3 regions of the Sphingomonas adhaesiva genome follow, and region 1 is predicted to be linked to each of the others. Evidence: predicted binding sites of a transcription regulator. Region 1 holds the regulator's gene; each other region holds the start of a gene.
The links. The regulator LexA, encoded in region 1, represses DNA repair genes until DNA is damaged. The targets are predictions, from matches to a motif close to GTTCCNCNCTTGTTCT.

Region 1 (5,150 bases):
GGTCAGCGGGCTGCACATCACCGCCGCGGTCGGGATCGTCATGTGGCTCGCGATGCGGTTGCTGGCATTGTGGCCGCGGCTTGCGCTCACGGGACGCATTCCCCTGCTCGCCGCCGCGCTCGGGGCGCTCGCCGCGATCGGCTACACCTGGATCACGGGCGCACAGGTACCGACGATCCGCAGCTGCGTCGCGGCGCTGATGGTTCTGACCGCGCTGGCGCTGGGGCGCGAGGCGGTGACGCTGCGGCTGGTGGCGGTGGGCGCGCTGGTCGTGCTGCTGGTCTGGCCGGAGGCGATCGTCAGCCCCAGCTTCCAGCTGTCGTTCGCCGCGGTCACCGCGATCATCGCCCTCCACGAGCATCCGCGGGTCCGCGCGACGCTCCTCCCACGTGACGAGGGGTGGGCGCGAAAGCTCGCGCGGCACCTCGCCGCGCTGCTGCTGACGGGGGTCGTCGTCGAGGTCGCGCTGATGCCGATCGCGGCCTATCATTTTCACAAGGCGGGACTGTTCGGCGCGCTGGCCAATATCGTCGCGATCCCGCTGACGACGTTCGTCGTGATGCCCGCCGAAGCGATCGCGCTCCTGCTCGACGCCGTCGGGCTCGGCTGGCCGGCGTGGCGCGTGACCGAGGCCGCGACGAACCTGCTGCTGTGGATCGCGCGGACGGTCGCGGCCTTGCCCGGCGCGGTGACCGCGCTGCCGCAGATGCCGCCGGCGGCGTTCGGCCTGATGGTCGCGGGCGGTCTGTGGATTGCGCTGTGGCGCACGCGGTGGCGCCGCGCGGGGATCGTCCCGCTGGCCGCGGGGGCTGCCTGGGCCTTGCTGATCCCCGCCCCCGACCTGATCGTCAGCGGCGACGGGCGTCATCTGGCGTGGCGCGACGCCGCCGGGGGCCTCTCGATCCTGCGCGATCGCACCGGCGACTATATGCGCGACACGCTGGCGCAGGGTGCGGGCCTGGACGGCGAGCCGGCGCTGCTGTCCGACACGCCGGGCGCGCGCTGCAACCGCGACCTCTGCTCGATGGAGCGCGTCGCCGGCGACCGGCGCTGGCGGGTTCTGGCGACCCGCAGCGGCTATCTGATCCCGACGATGCTGCTGATCCCCCGATGTGCCGCCGCGGACGTGGTGGTCAGCGACCGGCGCCTGCCCCGCCGTTGTCGGGCGCGCTGGCTGACGCTCGATCGCACCGCACTGACGCGCACCGGAGGGATCGCGATCACCTTCGCCACCGCACGCGCGACGACCGTCAACACGGCCGGCGACGAACATCCGTGGCGACGCACGGAGATCGACTATCGCCCGTCGTCACCACGGCAAACGCCCGGCATCACGGCATCCCGCGCCGCTTCATCGCGGCATCCCGCTGGTGTGGCGCGTCCCCCCTCGCCCCCTCAATCGTAGCGACGCAGCAGACCCGCCAGCTTGCCCTGGACCCGCACCTGCGCGGGCGCGTAGCGTTGCGGATCGTAGGAGCGGTTCGCCGGGTCGAGCCGCACCATCGCGCCCTCCCGACGGAAATATTTGAGCGTGGCCTCGCTCTCCTCGATCAGTGCGACCACGATCTCCCCGTCGTGCGCCACGTCCTGCCGCCGGATCAGCGCATAGTCGCCGTCGAAGATTCCCGCCTCGACCATCGAATCGCCCGATACCTCCAGCGCGAAATGCTCGCCGCTGCCCAGCAGCGCCGCCGGTACCGGCAGGGTGGTCGACCCCTCGAACGCCTCGATCGGGACACCCGCGGCGATGCGGCCGTGGAGCGGGATTTCGATCACGTCGTTCGCGGGCTCGGGAACCGCGCGCCGGGGCGACGCCGCGACCGGCGCGCGCTTCGCATCGGCGCGCTCGGGCGACTTCAGCACCTCCAGCGCACGCGCGCGGTTCGGCAGGCGGCGCAGATACCCCCGCTCCTCCAGCGCGCTGATGAGGCGGTGGACACCGGACTTGCTCTTCAGCTCGAGCGCGTCCTTCATCTCCTCGAACGACGGCGAGACGCCGCTTTCGTTCAAGCGGTCCTGAATGAAGCAGATCAGCTCGTGCTGCTTTCGCGTCAGCATGTGCCTGTTCCCCTGAAGGTGCGAACGGATTGCGAACCTTTAAGGAACGATTGTGGTTGCGTCAAGCAAGCATCAGCACTTCCGCCGAGTCGCCAGCGCGCGCCGGCGCGGCTCCGGCGGGGCGCACGATCAGGCACGACGCGCGCGACAGCGTGCGCAGCATCGAACTGTCTTGAATCGCAGAGGCATAGGCGCGCCCGTCGCGCAGGACCGCGCGCAGATAGTCGGTACGCTCGTTGTTGGCGGGCAGATCCTCCCCCAGCACCGCGCGCGTCGTCACCGGATACGGATCGCGCGCGCCCGCCAGATGCGCCACCAGCGGCCGCACGAAGAGCAGCGCGGTGACGAACGCCGACACCGGATTGCCCGGCAGCCCGACCACCGCCATCCCGTCCGCGCGGCGACCCGCGAGCATCGGCTTGCCCGGGCGCAGCGCGATCCGCCAGAAGTCGAGCGTCACCCCCGCCCCCTCCAGCGCCGGCCGCACCAGATCATGGTCGCCCACCGACGCCCCGCCCGTCGTCACCAGCACGTCCGCCGCGACATCGGCGAAGGCGCGCGTCAGCACGTCCAGCCGGTCGGGCAATATTCCCAGATCGACGATCTCGACCGGCAGGGCCGCGAGCAGCGCGCGCAGCAGCAGCCGGTTCGACTCGGGCAGCGCATCCCCCGCCTCCCCGCCCGGCTCGACCAGCTCGTCCCCGGTCGCCGCCAGCGCGACGCGCACGCGGCGCGCGACCGTCACCCGCCCCGCCCCGCCGGTCGCCGCCACGGCCAGCCGCGCCGCGGTCAGCCGCTCGCCGGCCTCGACCAGCACGTCGCCCTGCGTGAAATCCAGCCCGCGCCGCCGCACGTTGCGCCCCGCATGCGCCGGCCCCTCCCCGTCCAGCGCCAGCAGGTCGCCGTCCCGACGCGCCTCCTCCTGCACCAGCACCGTATCCGCCCCGGCGGGCATCGCCGCGCCGGTGAAGATCCGCACCGCCTCACCCGCCGACACCGTGCCCGCGAACGCCGCGCCCGCGGCGCTTTCCCCGATCACTCGCAGCGATCCGCCGAGGTCCGCGAACCGCAGCGCATAGCCGTCCATCGCCGACAGATCGCACGACGGCTGCGTCCGCCGTGCCACGACCGGCACCAGCGACCAGCGCCCGATCGCCTCGATCAGCGACACCGTCTCCGCCGCCACGGGCGTCCCGAGCGCGAGGACGCGGGCCTGGGCCTCGGCAACGGGTAGAAGGGACATGGCGGGTCGATCGATCGTGGACGGGGTCCCGCCTTGCGGCGCGGCGCGTGGCGGATCAAGAGGCATGGATGGATCGCACGGGGAACACCATCATGGGATCGAAGGACAGCGCCTATACCCGCGCCCGGGTGCTCCGGCTCATCTACGCGCTGTGCCTCGCGGGCGCGACGTACAATCATGCGGCCGCGATCTACCGGCATGGCTGGCTGTGGGATTACGGCGGCTATCCGCGCGTCAGCACCACCTTCTGGACCGCGCTGGGCGTGCTCGATCCGCTGGCGATCGTCCTGCTGTTCGTCCGGCCGCGCTGGGGCGTGGCGATGACGGTCGCGATCATCGTCGCGGACGTGGCGCACAATCTGGTCATCGCGCACCTCTATTTCCCGCCGCTGCTGCGCGCGCTCGCGACGGTGCCCAGCCCCGCGATGCAGGTCGCCTTCATGATCTTCGTGCTGTTCACCTGCCGGATGGCGGCGCTGGTCCGCCCGCGCCGGGCGACCTAGTTCTCCGCGCGCCAGTCGCCCGAGCGCCCGCCGCGCTTTTCCAGCAGGCGCACCGCGGTGATCGTCATCGCCTTGTCGATCGCCTTGGCCATGTCGTAGATCGTGAGCAGCGCCACCGTCACCGCGGTCAGCGCCTCCATCTCGACCCCGGTCTTGCCGTCGGTCGCCGCCAGCGCCGTGACGGTGACGCCGTCCTCCTCGATCGTCAGGTCGAGCGACACGCGCGTCAGCGGCAGCGGATGACACAGCGGGATCAGGTCGCTGGTCCGCTTGGCCCCCATGATCCCGGCGATCCGCGCGATCGCGATCACGTCGCCCTTCTTCACCGCGCCGTCGCGGATCGCCGCCACCGCCGCGGCCGACATCAGGATACGCCCGGTCGCCACGCCCTCGCGCCGCGTCACCGCCTTGTCGCCGACGTCGACCATATGCGCCGCGCCTGCGGCATCCAGGTGGGTCAGCCCGGCCACGTCACCCCACCATCGCGCGCGTGGCGGCGGCGACATCCGCCTGCCGCATCAACGCCTCGCCGATCAGGAAGCAATGCACGCCGTGCGCCGCCAGTTCGTCCAGGTCAGCGCGCGACGACAGGCCGCTTTCCGCGACGAAGGTACATCCCGCGGGCGCATGGCGCATCAGGTCGTAGGTGCGGCGAAAGTCGACCTCGAACGTCTTCAGGTCGCGGTTGTTGACCCCGATCAGCCGCGACGAAAGCCGCCCCGCGCGCTCCATCTCCGCCTCGTCGTGCACCTCGATCAGCACGTCGAGCCCCTGCTCGATCGCCGCCGCCTCGCACTCGGCGAGGCGCCCGTCGTCCAGCGCCGAGACGATCAGCAGGATCGCGTCCGCCCCGATGCTGCGCGCCTCCAGCATCTGCCACGGGTCGACCGTGAAGTCCTTGCGCAGCACCGGCAGGTCGCAGGCCGCGCGCGCCGCGATCAGATACGCCTCGTCCCCCTGGAAATAGGGCGCGTCGGTCAGCACCGACAGGCACGTCGCCCCGCCCGCGGCATAAGCGCGCGCGTGCGCGGGCGGATCGAAATCCTCACGGATCAGTCCCTTGGACGGACTGGCCTTCTTGATCTCCGCGATCAGCGCGTGGCGCCCCGCCGCCGCGGTGCGGTCCAGCGCGGCGCGAAAGCCGCGCGGCGGCGTCTGCGCGGCGGCACGCGCGGTCAGCTCCGCAATCGAAACCGCGGCACGGCGCGCCGCCACCTCGTCGCGCTTGGTGGCGCAGATCGTGTCGAGAATGGTCATGAATATGCGATCCAGCGGTCGAGCAGCCGGTCGGCCGCGCCATTGTCGAGCACCTCGCCGGCGCGCGCCGCGGCGTCGGCCAATGCCGT
Region 2 (5,150 bases), 140 kb from region 1:
CCGCCATCTGCTCGCCCACCTGGCGCACGTCGCTGATGACGCTGCCCACCGCGAAGCCGAAGCCGAGCGCGACCACGGCGATGAAGACCCAGCGCGCCACCGGATTCGGGGGCGAATCGAACCGGCGGGCGGCGGCGGACGGCTCCGAAGGAATCGCCGCAAGGACATCAGCTGTCATGATGATCGCCCATTGCCGCTACGCGTGACGCTTTCATGACATATGTTACCAGTCCGCCGCCTCGCGCTTGTCAACACGGCACGCGACGATCGGCTCCCCGGCCGCGGCGGAGCGGTGTCGCGCAACGCGCCCGCCGGGTGCCGCGACCGCCATCGCCGTCCCGCGCGCGCGCCCGGACCGCGCGATCCTGCGACGATCGCGCGAAACAATCCGGGCCCGTGGCCATGTCCGAAGGGGCGCGGGCGGCGCTTGCGCCGGATACCCGCCGGCGCCCGCCCGCGTCAGCGCGCCAGCGCCGCCGCCATCAGCGGCACGACCGTGTTCAGCGCCTTCATCGGACGGATCATCACCTTGAACGAGACGATCCGTCCGTCCTCGTCCCAGCCGATGATGTCCACGCCGTCCACCTTGATCGCGTCGCCGATCGTGCAGGTGAACTCCAGCACCGCCGAGCGCTCCGCGCGCCATTCGCCGACGTAGGTGAAATCGTCGCCGCCCAGCACTTCGGCCGCGGCGGAGAGATATTTCATCGTCACGGCCTTGCCGACCTGCGGCGTATGGACCGCCGGGCTGTGGAAGACGACGTCCTCGGCCAGCAGCGCCGCGAGCGTGTCGGCGGACGGCGCGTGCATGTAATCGTGCCACGCGGCGATCGGATCGGTCACGCCTCCATCCCCGGATAGGTCGCGAATTCCGGCAGGGTGGCGATGTCCCGCATCCACGGCAACCGCTCCTTCACCATGATATGCGCGCCCGGCGCATGATCCTGCGGCGCGTCGAGCGTGCCGGACTGGATATCGATCAGCCCCGGCAGCACCTGCTCGTTGCGATAGAACAGCCCCGTTCCGCACGCCGCGCAGAAATGCCGCGTCGCGCCCGGGGACGAAGCGTAGGCCGCGGGCTCGCCCTCGATCGTCACGTCCGCCTCGCGGAACGCGATCCACCCCGCCAGCGGCGCTCCCGACCAGCGTCGGCAGTCGCCGCAATGGCACAGCGCATGATGCTCCGCGGTACCCTGCGCGGTGTAGCGCACCGCCCCGCAATGGCACCCGCCCGTGATCGCCATCCTGAATCCTCCCTGCCGTTGCCGGAATGTTCCCACGCCCGCGCCGTTCTGGCAACCCTCGTCGTGTACGCACGGGGTTGCCGCCCCGGTCGCCGTTCCCTACCTGTTCGGTGGTGAACGACGTTATCGACCCGCCCTATCTCGCCAGCCTGAACCCGCCGCAGCGCCAGGCGGTGCTGACCACCGACGGCCCCGTCCTCGTGCTCGCCGGCGCCGGCACCGGCAAGACCGCGGCGCTGACCGCGCGCCTCGCGCACCTGCTCTACACCCGCAAGGCCTATCCGTCGGAGATCCTGAGCGTCACCTTCACCAACAAGGCCGCGCGCGAGATGCGCGAGCGGGTCGGGCGGCTGGTCGGCGACATGGTGGAGGGGATGCCGTGGCTCGGCACCTTCCACGCCATCGGGGCGAAGATGCTGCGCCGCCATGCCGAGCTGGTGGGTTTGCAGAGCAATTTCACGATCCTCGACACCGACGATCAGCTGCGCCTGCTCAAGCAGCTGGTGATCGCCGCGGACATCGACGAGAAGCGCTTCCCCGCGCGCAGCCTCGCCGGGCTGATCGACGAGTGGAAGAACAAGGGGCTGACCCCGCGCGAGATCGATGCGGGCGAGAGCGAGCGCTACGCCAACGGCCGCGGCGGCGAGCTGTACCAGCTTTATCAGGAGCGGTTGAGGGCGGTGAACGCCTGCGACTTCGGCGACCTGCTGCTCCACATGCTCACCATCCTGAAGACCGAGCGCGCGGTGCTGGAGCAGTATCAGCAGCGCTTCCGCTACATCATGGTCGACGAGTATCAGGACACCAATTCGGTCCAGTACCTGTGGCTGCGGCTGCTGGCGCAGGAGCGGCGCAACATCTGCTGCGTCGGCGACGACGACCAGTCGATCTATTCCTGGCGCGGCGCGCAGGTCGAGAATATCCTGAAGTTCGAGAAGGACTTCCCCGGCGCCACCGTCATCCGGCTGGAGCAGAACTACCGCTCCACCCCGCACATCCTCGCCGCCGCCTCGGGCGTGATCGCGAACAACGGCGGGCGGCTGGGCAAGGAATTGTGGACCGAGCTCGACGCGGGCGAGAAGGTGCGCGTGCTCGGCGTCTGGGACGGGCCCGAGGAGGCGCGGCGCGTCGGCGACGAGATCGAGGCGGCGCAGCGCAGCGGCACCAGCCTCGACGACGTCGCCATCCTCGTCCGCGCGCAACACCAGACCCGCGAGTTCGAGGATCGCTTCATCGCGATCGGCCTGCCCTACAAGATCGTCGGCGGTTTCCGCTTCTACGAACGCGCCGAGATCCGCGATGCGCTGGCGTACCTTCGCGTCGTCAACCAGCCCGCCGACGACCTCGCGTTCGAGCGCATCGTCAATACGCCCAAGCGCGGGCTCGGCGACAAGGCGATCGCGCGGCTGCACCAGCTGGCGCGTGGACAGGATATGCCGATGTCGATCGCCGCGGCGCGCATCCTCGACACCGACGAACTGACGCCGCAGGCGCGCAAGTCGCTCGGTCGCTTCGTCGGCGACATCGCGCGCTGGCGCGACATGGCGCGTGACCTGCCGCATGCCGAGCTGGCGCGGCAGATCCTCGACGAGAGCGGCTATACCGCGATGTGGCAGGCGGAGAAGTCGGCCGAGGCCGCGGGGCGGCTGGAGAACCTCTCCGAGCTGGTGCGCGCGATGGAGGAATATGACAGCCTCGGCGCATTCCTGGAACATGTCAGCCTCGTCATGGACAATGACGCCACGCGCGAGGATCCGAAGGTCACGATCATGACGATCCATGCCGCCAAGGGGCTGGAATTCGGCACCGTGTTCCTGGTCGGATGGGAGGAAGGCATCTTCCCGTCGCAGCGCGCGATCGATGAGGGGGGCACGCGCGCGCTGGAGGAGGAACGCCGCCTCGCCTATGTCGCGATCACCCGCGCCCGCCGCCGCGCGACGATCCTCCACGCCGCCAACCGCCGCATCTACGGCCAGTGGACCTCCTCGATCCCGTCGCGCTTCGTCGGCGAATTGCCGCCCGCCCATGTCGAGAGCGAGACGAGCATGTCGGGCGGCGAGAGCCTGTGGCGCGCCAACTGGTCGGAGCATGCCGATCCCTTCGCCAATGTCGCGCGCGGCGCGGGGCGCGGGCCCGGGTGGCAGCGCGCCGCGGGGACGCTCGGCAGCGCGGGGGGCAGCAAGCCCGGCGGCGAATGGACCAGCCGCACCTTCACGAAGGAGCCTGTCCGTGTGGTCGAGAGCCGCGCCTCCGCGGTCAGCCTGGGCAACAAGGGGCGCAGCGACCTGTCGACCGGCCAACGCGTGTTCCACCAGAAGTTCGGCTACGGCACGATCGCGGAGATCGAGGGCAACAAGCTCGAGATCGACTTCGAACAGGCCGGGCGCAAGCGCGTGATGGACAGTTTCGTCACCACCCCGTGAGGCGTTCCGCGAATACGCGCGTTGCCGCTGCATGTCCGAGACAGCCGAAAAATCCGATCCCCCGCTGTGGGAAAAGGTGAAGGAAGAGGTCACCGCCGGCACCAAAGGCGGCAGGAAGGGCCAATGGTCCGCGCGCAAGGCGCAGCTGGCGGTGGCGGAATACAAGAAGCGCGGCGGCGGCTATGTGGGCGGCAAGGACGACGATAACTCCCTCCACCAGTGGACCGAGGAGGAGTGGGGCACGAAGTCGGGCAGGGAGAGCGGCAAGACCGGCGAACGCTACCTGCCGAAGAAGGCGCGCGAGGCGCTGTCCGACGACGAATACCGCCGCACCACGAAGAAGAAGCGCGCCGATACGAGGAAGGGCAAGCAGTTCAGCGCGCAACCCGACGACGTGGCGAAGAAGACCGCCCGCCACCGCGACCACCGCACGAAGGCGGAATTGTATGCGGAGGCGAAGAAGCGCGACGTGCCGGGCCGGTCGACGATGACCAGGGACGAACTGATCGACGCGCTGGGCTAGGGCGCCCGGGCCCCCTCCCATTATCGTCATGCCGGACGTGTTCCGGCATCCAGGGTTCCGCGCACCTCACCATCGTGGGGCGCGCGACACCCTACGTCTAGAGTCAGTTTCGATCATGTTTGCACGTAGCCTGAGTGTCGGAGGTAGTTTGCGCATTCGGCGGGTCTGAAGCGTTTGAGGATGTGCTTGAGGGCTGTGACGATGGCGTCGAAGGAGCGCGGGGCGGCCTTTCGGAGCAGCGCCTTGATCTTGGCGAAGGCCTGCTCGATCGGGTTGAAGTCGGGGCTGTAGGCTGGAAGGTAGAGCAGGCCCATGCCTGCATCCTCGAGACACTGCCGGACGCCGTCGACCTTGTGGGCCGCCAGGTTGTCGCAGACCACGATGCTGCCGGGCGGCAGTTCGGGGATGAGGTGATCGGTCAGCCATTGCTGGAAGATGCGGCCGGTCATCGGCGTGTCGATCAGCATCGGCGCGGCGATGCCGTCGTGGCGCAGGCCGGCGACGAAGGTCGAGGTCATCCAGTGCCCGTGGGGTGCCTTGCCGAGCAGCGGCTTGCCCTTCCGGCCCCAGCCGCGCAGCCGGGTCATGCTGGTGGTCGTCCCTGTCTCGTCGACGAAGACCAGCGACGTGAAGTCCAGTCCGGCCTGTGCGGCACGCCAGACCTCGCGCGCGACCGCGACGTCCGGCCGGTCCTGCTCAGCCGCGAAGATGGTCCTTTTTTTTGTGCCGCAGCCCCAGCCTGCGCACCGTCCGCCAGACGCTCGCATAACTGACCTCGATCCCGCGCCCGGCCAGCTCGCTCCTGACTTCGCCCAGCGTCAACTCCGGCACCTCGGCCAGCCGCTCGCCGATCCAGCCCGCCTGATCCAGCAGCTTCGAGCGCCGATCGCCGCCCATCGGCCGCGCCGCGTGGCTGCTCTCGCGCCGGTAGCGCCGCCACCAGTTCCCCGCCGTGCTCGG
Region 3 (5,150 bases), 390 kb from region 1:
CGACATCGGCGTCTTCAAGATCGTCGGCGAAAGCGCGGTGTCGAGCGGGGTCCGGCGGGTCGAGGCGCTGACCGGCGAGGCGGCGCGGGCCTATCTGAACGCGCGCGACGAGAAGCTGCGCGAGGCCGCGGCGACGCTGAAGACCGCACCCGACGATGTGCCGGCGCGGGTCGCCGCGCTGGTCGAGGAGCGCCGGCGGCTGGAGCGCGAACTGGCCGAGGCGAAGAAGGCGCTGGCGCTGGGCGGCGGCGCCGGTGGCGCGGCGGCGCAGGGGCCCGAGACGGTGGCCGGCATCGCCTTTTCGGCGCAGGTTCTGGACGGCTTCGATGCCAAGGGGCTGCGCGGCGCGGTCGACGAGACGAAGGCGCGGATCGGATCGGGCGTCGCGATGCTGGTCGCGGTCAACGACGGCCGCGCCTCGGTCGCGGTCGGCGTGACCGACGATCTGGTCGCGCGGTTCAACGCGGTCGACCTGCTCAAGCGTGCCGTGGCCGCGCTGGGCGGGCAGGGCGGTGGTGGCCGTCCCGACATGGCGCAGGGCGGTGGCCCCGACGGGACCCGGGCGGCGGCGGCGGTCGATGCGGTGCGCGCGGGTCTGGAAGAAGTCGCCGCGGTCTAGAGCGTGATGACGTGATGTTGACCCATCGTGATTGTCCTGAGCCGTTCGTCGGCGAGGAGCGACGTGCAGCGCGGGCTGGTAGCCCGTGCCAGCGGCGCGACGTCGTCCGGCGGGCGGCTCAGGACAACCGCTTTGCGGCGGGCGGAATGTCGTTCGTGGCGTCGTCCCTCGTCAGTCACGGGGGCAAAGCCCCGTTCCCTCCTCGCTCCTATCCACGAACGACATTCCGCTCCGTCCCGACGGGTCAACATCACGTCATCACGCTCTAGCTGCGGTCCTGCGAAGATAGGAGCTCGGGGCCGGGTAGGACAATGCCCTACGCGACCGGCAACGTGGCCGTCCCTACTGGGGCTCGGCCTTCGCGAAACCCTCGCAAAAGCGCCTTTTCTGCGCCCCGGCGAAGGCCGGGACCCAGCATCGGTACGCTCGTATGATGCTGAAACCGGGTCCCAACTGTTCCTCGGCCTTTGCGGGACCCTTGCAAAACAGGTGCGACGGCACCGAGCCCACGCCGTGCTCCTGCGCAGGCAGGAGCCCAGGGCCCAGCACGTCACCGCCTTATGGGACCTGCATCCCTGGGCTCCTGCCTACGCAGGAGCACGGTGTAGCCCTTTTGCAGAGGTCCCACCTTCGCCGGTGAGGCGAAGATCGTTGGCGTCAACCGGATGTTTTCAGCCGCGCGGCAAATCAAGGCCGCGCAAGGCAGAGGAGCGGGCCCCGCGGCCCGCCCCCCATCCGGATCACTTCTTCTTCTTGGCCGGCGCCGCGGTATCGGTCGCCGCCGTGGCGGTCGCCTCCGTCGCGGCCGTCGCCGAGGCGGTCGGGGCGGTTGCCGCGGCGCCACCCATGGCGGCCTTCAGCTGATCCGCCGTCATCCCGAGGGTCACACCCTGCGGTCCGGGGCCGAACCCCGCGACCGGCAGCTTCGCGTCGCCCGAGGTCGTCGTCACCGTCACGAAGCTGGCGTCGGCCGACTTGATCGTGCCGAGCTGTGCCCCGCCGGTGCCGTAGACGGCGGCGCCGGGAACCAGCTTCGCCTTGAAATCGGCGCTGGCCTGCGCCTGCTGCTGGCTGGCGGCGGCCTCCAGCTGCGCCTTGGTCATGGCGAGAACCGGGCCCTTTTCGCCCTTGCCGAGCGAGGAGAGCGGGATCGCCGCCTTGACGGTGCCGGTATTCACCACGGCATTGGTGCCGTCGGTGGTATCGACGGTGCCGACGACCCCGCCCGAGGTGTCGTAGACGGTCGCCCCGACCGACACGCCGGCGCTGGCCTGTGCCGCGGGCGCGGCGGTTTGCGCCGATGCCAGCGCGGGCAGCGCAATGGTGGACGCGAGGGCGAAAACGGCAAAGCTCTTCACAGAGGATCTCCTTTTGTCGTTTGTTGATCTGCTGGGCAGGCCAACGGACCAGTAACGATCACGGTTCCCCGATAGTGCCCGCGCCAGTCTGCACGCTGCATGAACCGGCGGTACGTCAGCTTGATGTTCCCTTATCGTTCTTGGCTTGCTAAGGGGCGATATGGCAAAGATCCAGAAGCGTTTCGTGTGTCAGTCCTGCGGATCGGTAAGCCACCGCTGGCAGGGACAATGCGCGGACTGTGCGGAGTGGAACACGCTGGTGGAGGAGGCGAGCGCCGCGGCGACGCCGTTCCAGGCGCGGCACAACCTTCAGGGCGGCGGGCGCACCATCGCGATGATCGGCCTGGACGCGGAGGTCGCGCTGCCGCCGCGCACCGCCTTCGGGATCGCCGAGCTCGACCGCGCGCTGGGCGGCGGACTGGTGAGCGGATCGGCGACGCTGATCGGCGGCGATCCGGGAATTGGCAAGTCGACCCTGCTGTTGCAGGCAGCGGCCGCGCTGGCGCGGCAGGGGCACGACGTCGCCTATGTCTCCGGCGAGGAGGCTGCGGATCAGGTACGGCTGCGCGCACGGCGCCTGGGGCTGGGGGATGCGCCGGTGCGGCTCGCCTCGGCGACCTCGACCCGCGACATCCTGACGACCATGAGCATGGGCACACCGCCGCGGCTGCTGGTGATCGATTCGATCCAGACGATGCATTCCGATCTGATCGAGGGCGCCCCCGGGACCGTCAGCCAGGTGCGCGCGAGTGCGCAGGAGCTGATCCGCTTCGCCAAGGAGCGCGGCACCGCGGTGGTACTGGTCGGGCACGTGACCAAGGACGGGTCGATCGCGGGGCCGCGCGTGCTGGAGCATATGGTCGATACCGTGCTGAGCTTCGAGGGCGAGCGCAGCCATCAGTATCGTATCCTGCGCGCGATCAAGAACCGCTTCGGCGGCACCGACGAGATCGGCGTGTTCTCGATGGTGGCGGAGGGACTGGTGGAGGTGACCAACCCGTCGGCGCTGTTCCTGACGCAGCGTGACGAAGGGGTCACCGGCGCCACCGTCTTCCCCGCGCTGGAGGGCACGCGGCCGGTACTGGTCGAGATCCAGGCGCTGGTGGTGCGCGTCGCGAGCGGCGCGACCCCGCGGCGCTCGGTGGTCGGGTGGGATTCGGCCCGGCTGGCGATGATCCTGGCGGTGCTGGAGGCGCGCTGCGGGCTGAGTTTTTCGACCTGCGAGGTCTATCTGAACGTCGCCGGGGGCTACCGCGTGCAGGATCCGGCGGCGGATCTGGCGGTCGCGGCGGCGCTGGTGTCTGCGCTGAGCGAGCGGCCGGTGCCGGCCGACGCGGTCGCATTCGGCGAAATCGCGCTGTCGGGGGAGCTGCGTCCGGTCGCGCATGCGCCGCTGCGGCTCAAGGAAGCGGCGAAACTGGGGTTCGAGCGGGTTCTGCTGCCGGTGGCGGCCAGGGCGGAGGCCGACGCGATGCGGGTGTCGGCGTTCCGGACGCTGGGACAGTTCGTGGATCACATGCTGGGCCGCGGATGATATGCCGGCGGACACGGACGAAGTGAGGAGTTCGACATGAGTACATCCGTGGCACGTGTGCCGACCGCCTCGGCCAGCCGCTATCTCCAGCAGCTGGCCAAGCATTGGAGCCACAAGATGACGGTCACCTTTTCGGAAGAGGAGGGGCGGATCGCGTTTCCGAACGGATCGGTGCTGGAAATGCGGGCCGACAGCGCGACGCTCGACGTGGTGCTGACCGTGCCGGAGGGCGAGGACGTGTCCCGGATGCGCGAGGTGGTGGCGAGCCATCTCGACCGCTTTGCCTTCCGCGAGGCGCCGCTGACGTTCGACTGGCAGGAGGGATAAGAGGATCGTTTGGCAATTCCGCCGTTCCCCGGCGAAGGCGGGACCTTTGCAAAACTTCACCGTGCTCCTGCGAAGGCAGTTCCGCGTACAACGGCGGGCAAGGCGCGCGGAACCCTGGATGCCGGAACAAGGCTCTCCTGAGCTTGTCGAAGGGTCCGGCATGACGGGGGTGATTATGTGCGTTCCCAACAACCGTCATTCCCGCCTCCGCGGGGATGACGCGCCGACCTCAGCTTACGAAATCCCCAGATCACCCGGCCCGAACGCGTCCGGCAGCAGCTCCGACAACCGATAGCTCGCCACCGCTTCGCCCTCAGCGCCGGCGCAATGCACCGCCAGGTCGCGCCCGCCCAGCTGCGCCGCCTCGTTCAGCACCTGCCGGCAGCGGCCGCACGGGCGCACCGGATCGCTCCCGATGGCGCGCCCGTCGGCGTCCATCGCGCCGCCGATGACCCCCACCGCCACCACCTCGCGTAGCCGCCCCTGCGCGCTCACCGTCGCGATCGCGACCGTCTCCGCGCAGAGCGACAGGCCGTAGCTGGCATTCTCCACATTCGCGCCCGTGACGATGCTGCCGTCGCTCAGGAGCACCGCCGCCCCGACCGCGAAGCGCGAATAGGGTGCGTGCGCATGGACCGCAGCGGCGCGCGCGGCCTCGATCAATCGCATTGCCTCAGTCATTTCGCTGCCACGTCCCAGTTCACCGGCCCCTCGACCCCATCGACGCGGCGAATGTCGCTCGCGCGCCACATCCGCCAGCCCCGCGCACCGTAGGTCGGCGACAGGAAATTGCCGGTCGCCCACAGGCTGCGATGGAAGGATTCGGTCAGATGGTACTCCTTCTCCACGCTTTTCGTCACCTGCAGCAGCACGGGCTTGCCGGTGTGCGATTCGATCCGCTCGATCATGTCCTTCACCCCGTCGATCAAATGCCCACGGTCCGGGCGATCGGCGCAGCCCTCGTCGAAGGCGAAGGCGATCGCCGCGGGCAGCGCGGTATCGTCGCGCGGGACGACCGTGTTGAACGCATCGGCCTGCGCCGCGGGCGGCTGGCAGAAGGAGAAGACGTGGATCGCGCCGCGCCGGACCCCGGCGGCGGCCATCGCGGCCCAGTGCGACTGGAACGCGCGGTCGCGCGCGGTCGCGCCGACGGTCGCGACCGCATAGCCGAACTCCGCGCCCGCCCCCTTCAGCACCGGCCATTCGATCGCGCCCGTCGCCTCCGACACGTCGACGCCCTGCGACGGATAGCGCTCGACCGGCGGATGCCAGCGGATCGCCATGCGCCACGCCGCCACGCCGGACAGCGCCA

Region 2: the regulator LexA is predicted to act here: its motif matches at 1,339-1,354, upstream of PGN23_RS13690 (ATP-dependent helicase).
Region 3: the regulator LexA is predicted to act here: its motif matches at 2,103-2,118, upstream of radA (DNA repair protein RadA).

The regions. Positions count from the first base shown of each region.
Region 1 covers NZ_JAQIJT010000002.1:1,408,337-1,413,486, forward strand. The annotation lists gene PGN23_RS12980 (ComEC/Rec2 family competence protein) at 1-1,405, shown strand, start outside; gene lexA (transcriptional repressor LexA) at 1,396-2,058, opposite strand; gene PGN23_RS12990 (molybdopterin molybdotransferase MoeA) at 2,120-3,301, opposite strand; gene PGN23_RS12995 (hypothetical protein) at 3,370-3,804, shown strand; gene moaC (cyclic pyranopterin monophosphate synthase MoaC) at 3,801-4,274, opposite strand; gene trpC (indole-3-glycerol phosphate synthase TrpC) at 4,276-5,061, opposite strand; gene trpD (anthranilate phosphoribosyltransferase) at 5,058-5,150, opposite strand, start outside.
Region 2 covers NZ_JAQIJT010000002.1:1,550,984-1,556,133, forward strand. The annotation lists gene PGN23_RS13675 (inorganic phosphate transporter) at 1-178, opposite strand, end outside; gene PGN23_RS13680 (nuclear transport factor 2 family protein) at 460-843, opposite strand; gene PGN23_RS13685 (GFA family protein) at 840-1,244, opposite strand; gene PGN23_RS13690 (ATP-dependent helicase) at 1,358-3,667, shown strand; gene PGN23_RS13695 (hypothetical protein) at 3,699-4,190, shown strand; gene PGN23_RS13700 (IS630 family transposase) at 4,304-4,957, opposite strand; gene PGN23_RS13705 (helix-turn-helix domain-containing protein) at 4,887-5,150, opposite strand, start outside.
Region 3 covers NZ_JAQIJT010000002.1:1,018,069-1,023,218, forward strand. The annotation lists gene alaS (alanine--tRNA ligase) at 1-619, shown strand, start outside; gene PGN23_RS11045 (hypothetical protein) at 1,360-1,977, opposite strand; gene radA (DNA repair protein RadA) at 2,138-3,511, shown strand; gene PGN23_RS11055 (DUF2218 domain-containing protein) at 3,548-3,838, shown strand; gene PGN23_RS11060 (cytidine deaminase) at 4,073-4,507, opposite strand; gene PGN23_RS11065 (GH25 family lysozyme) at 4,516-5,150, opposite strand, start outside.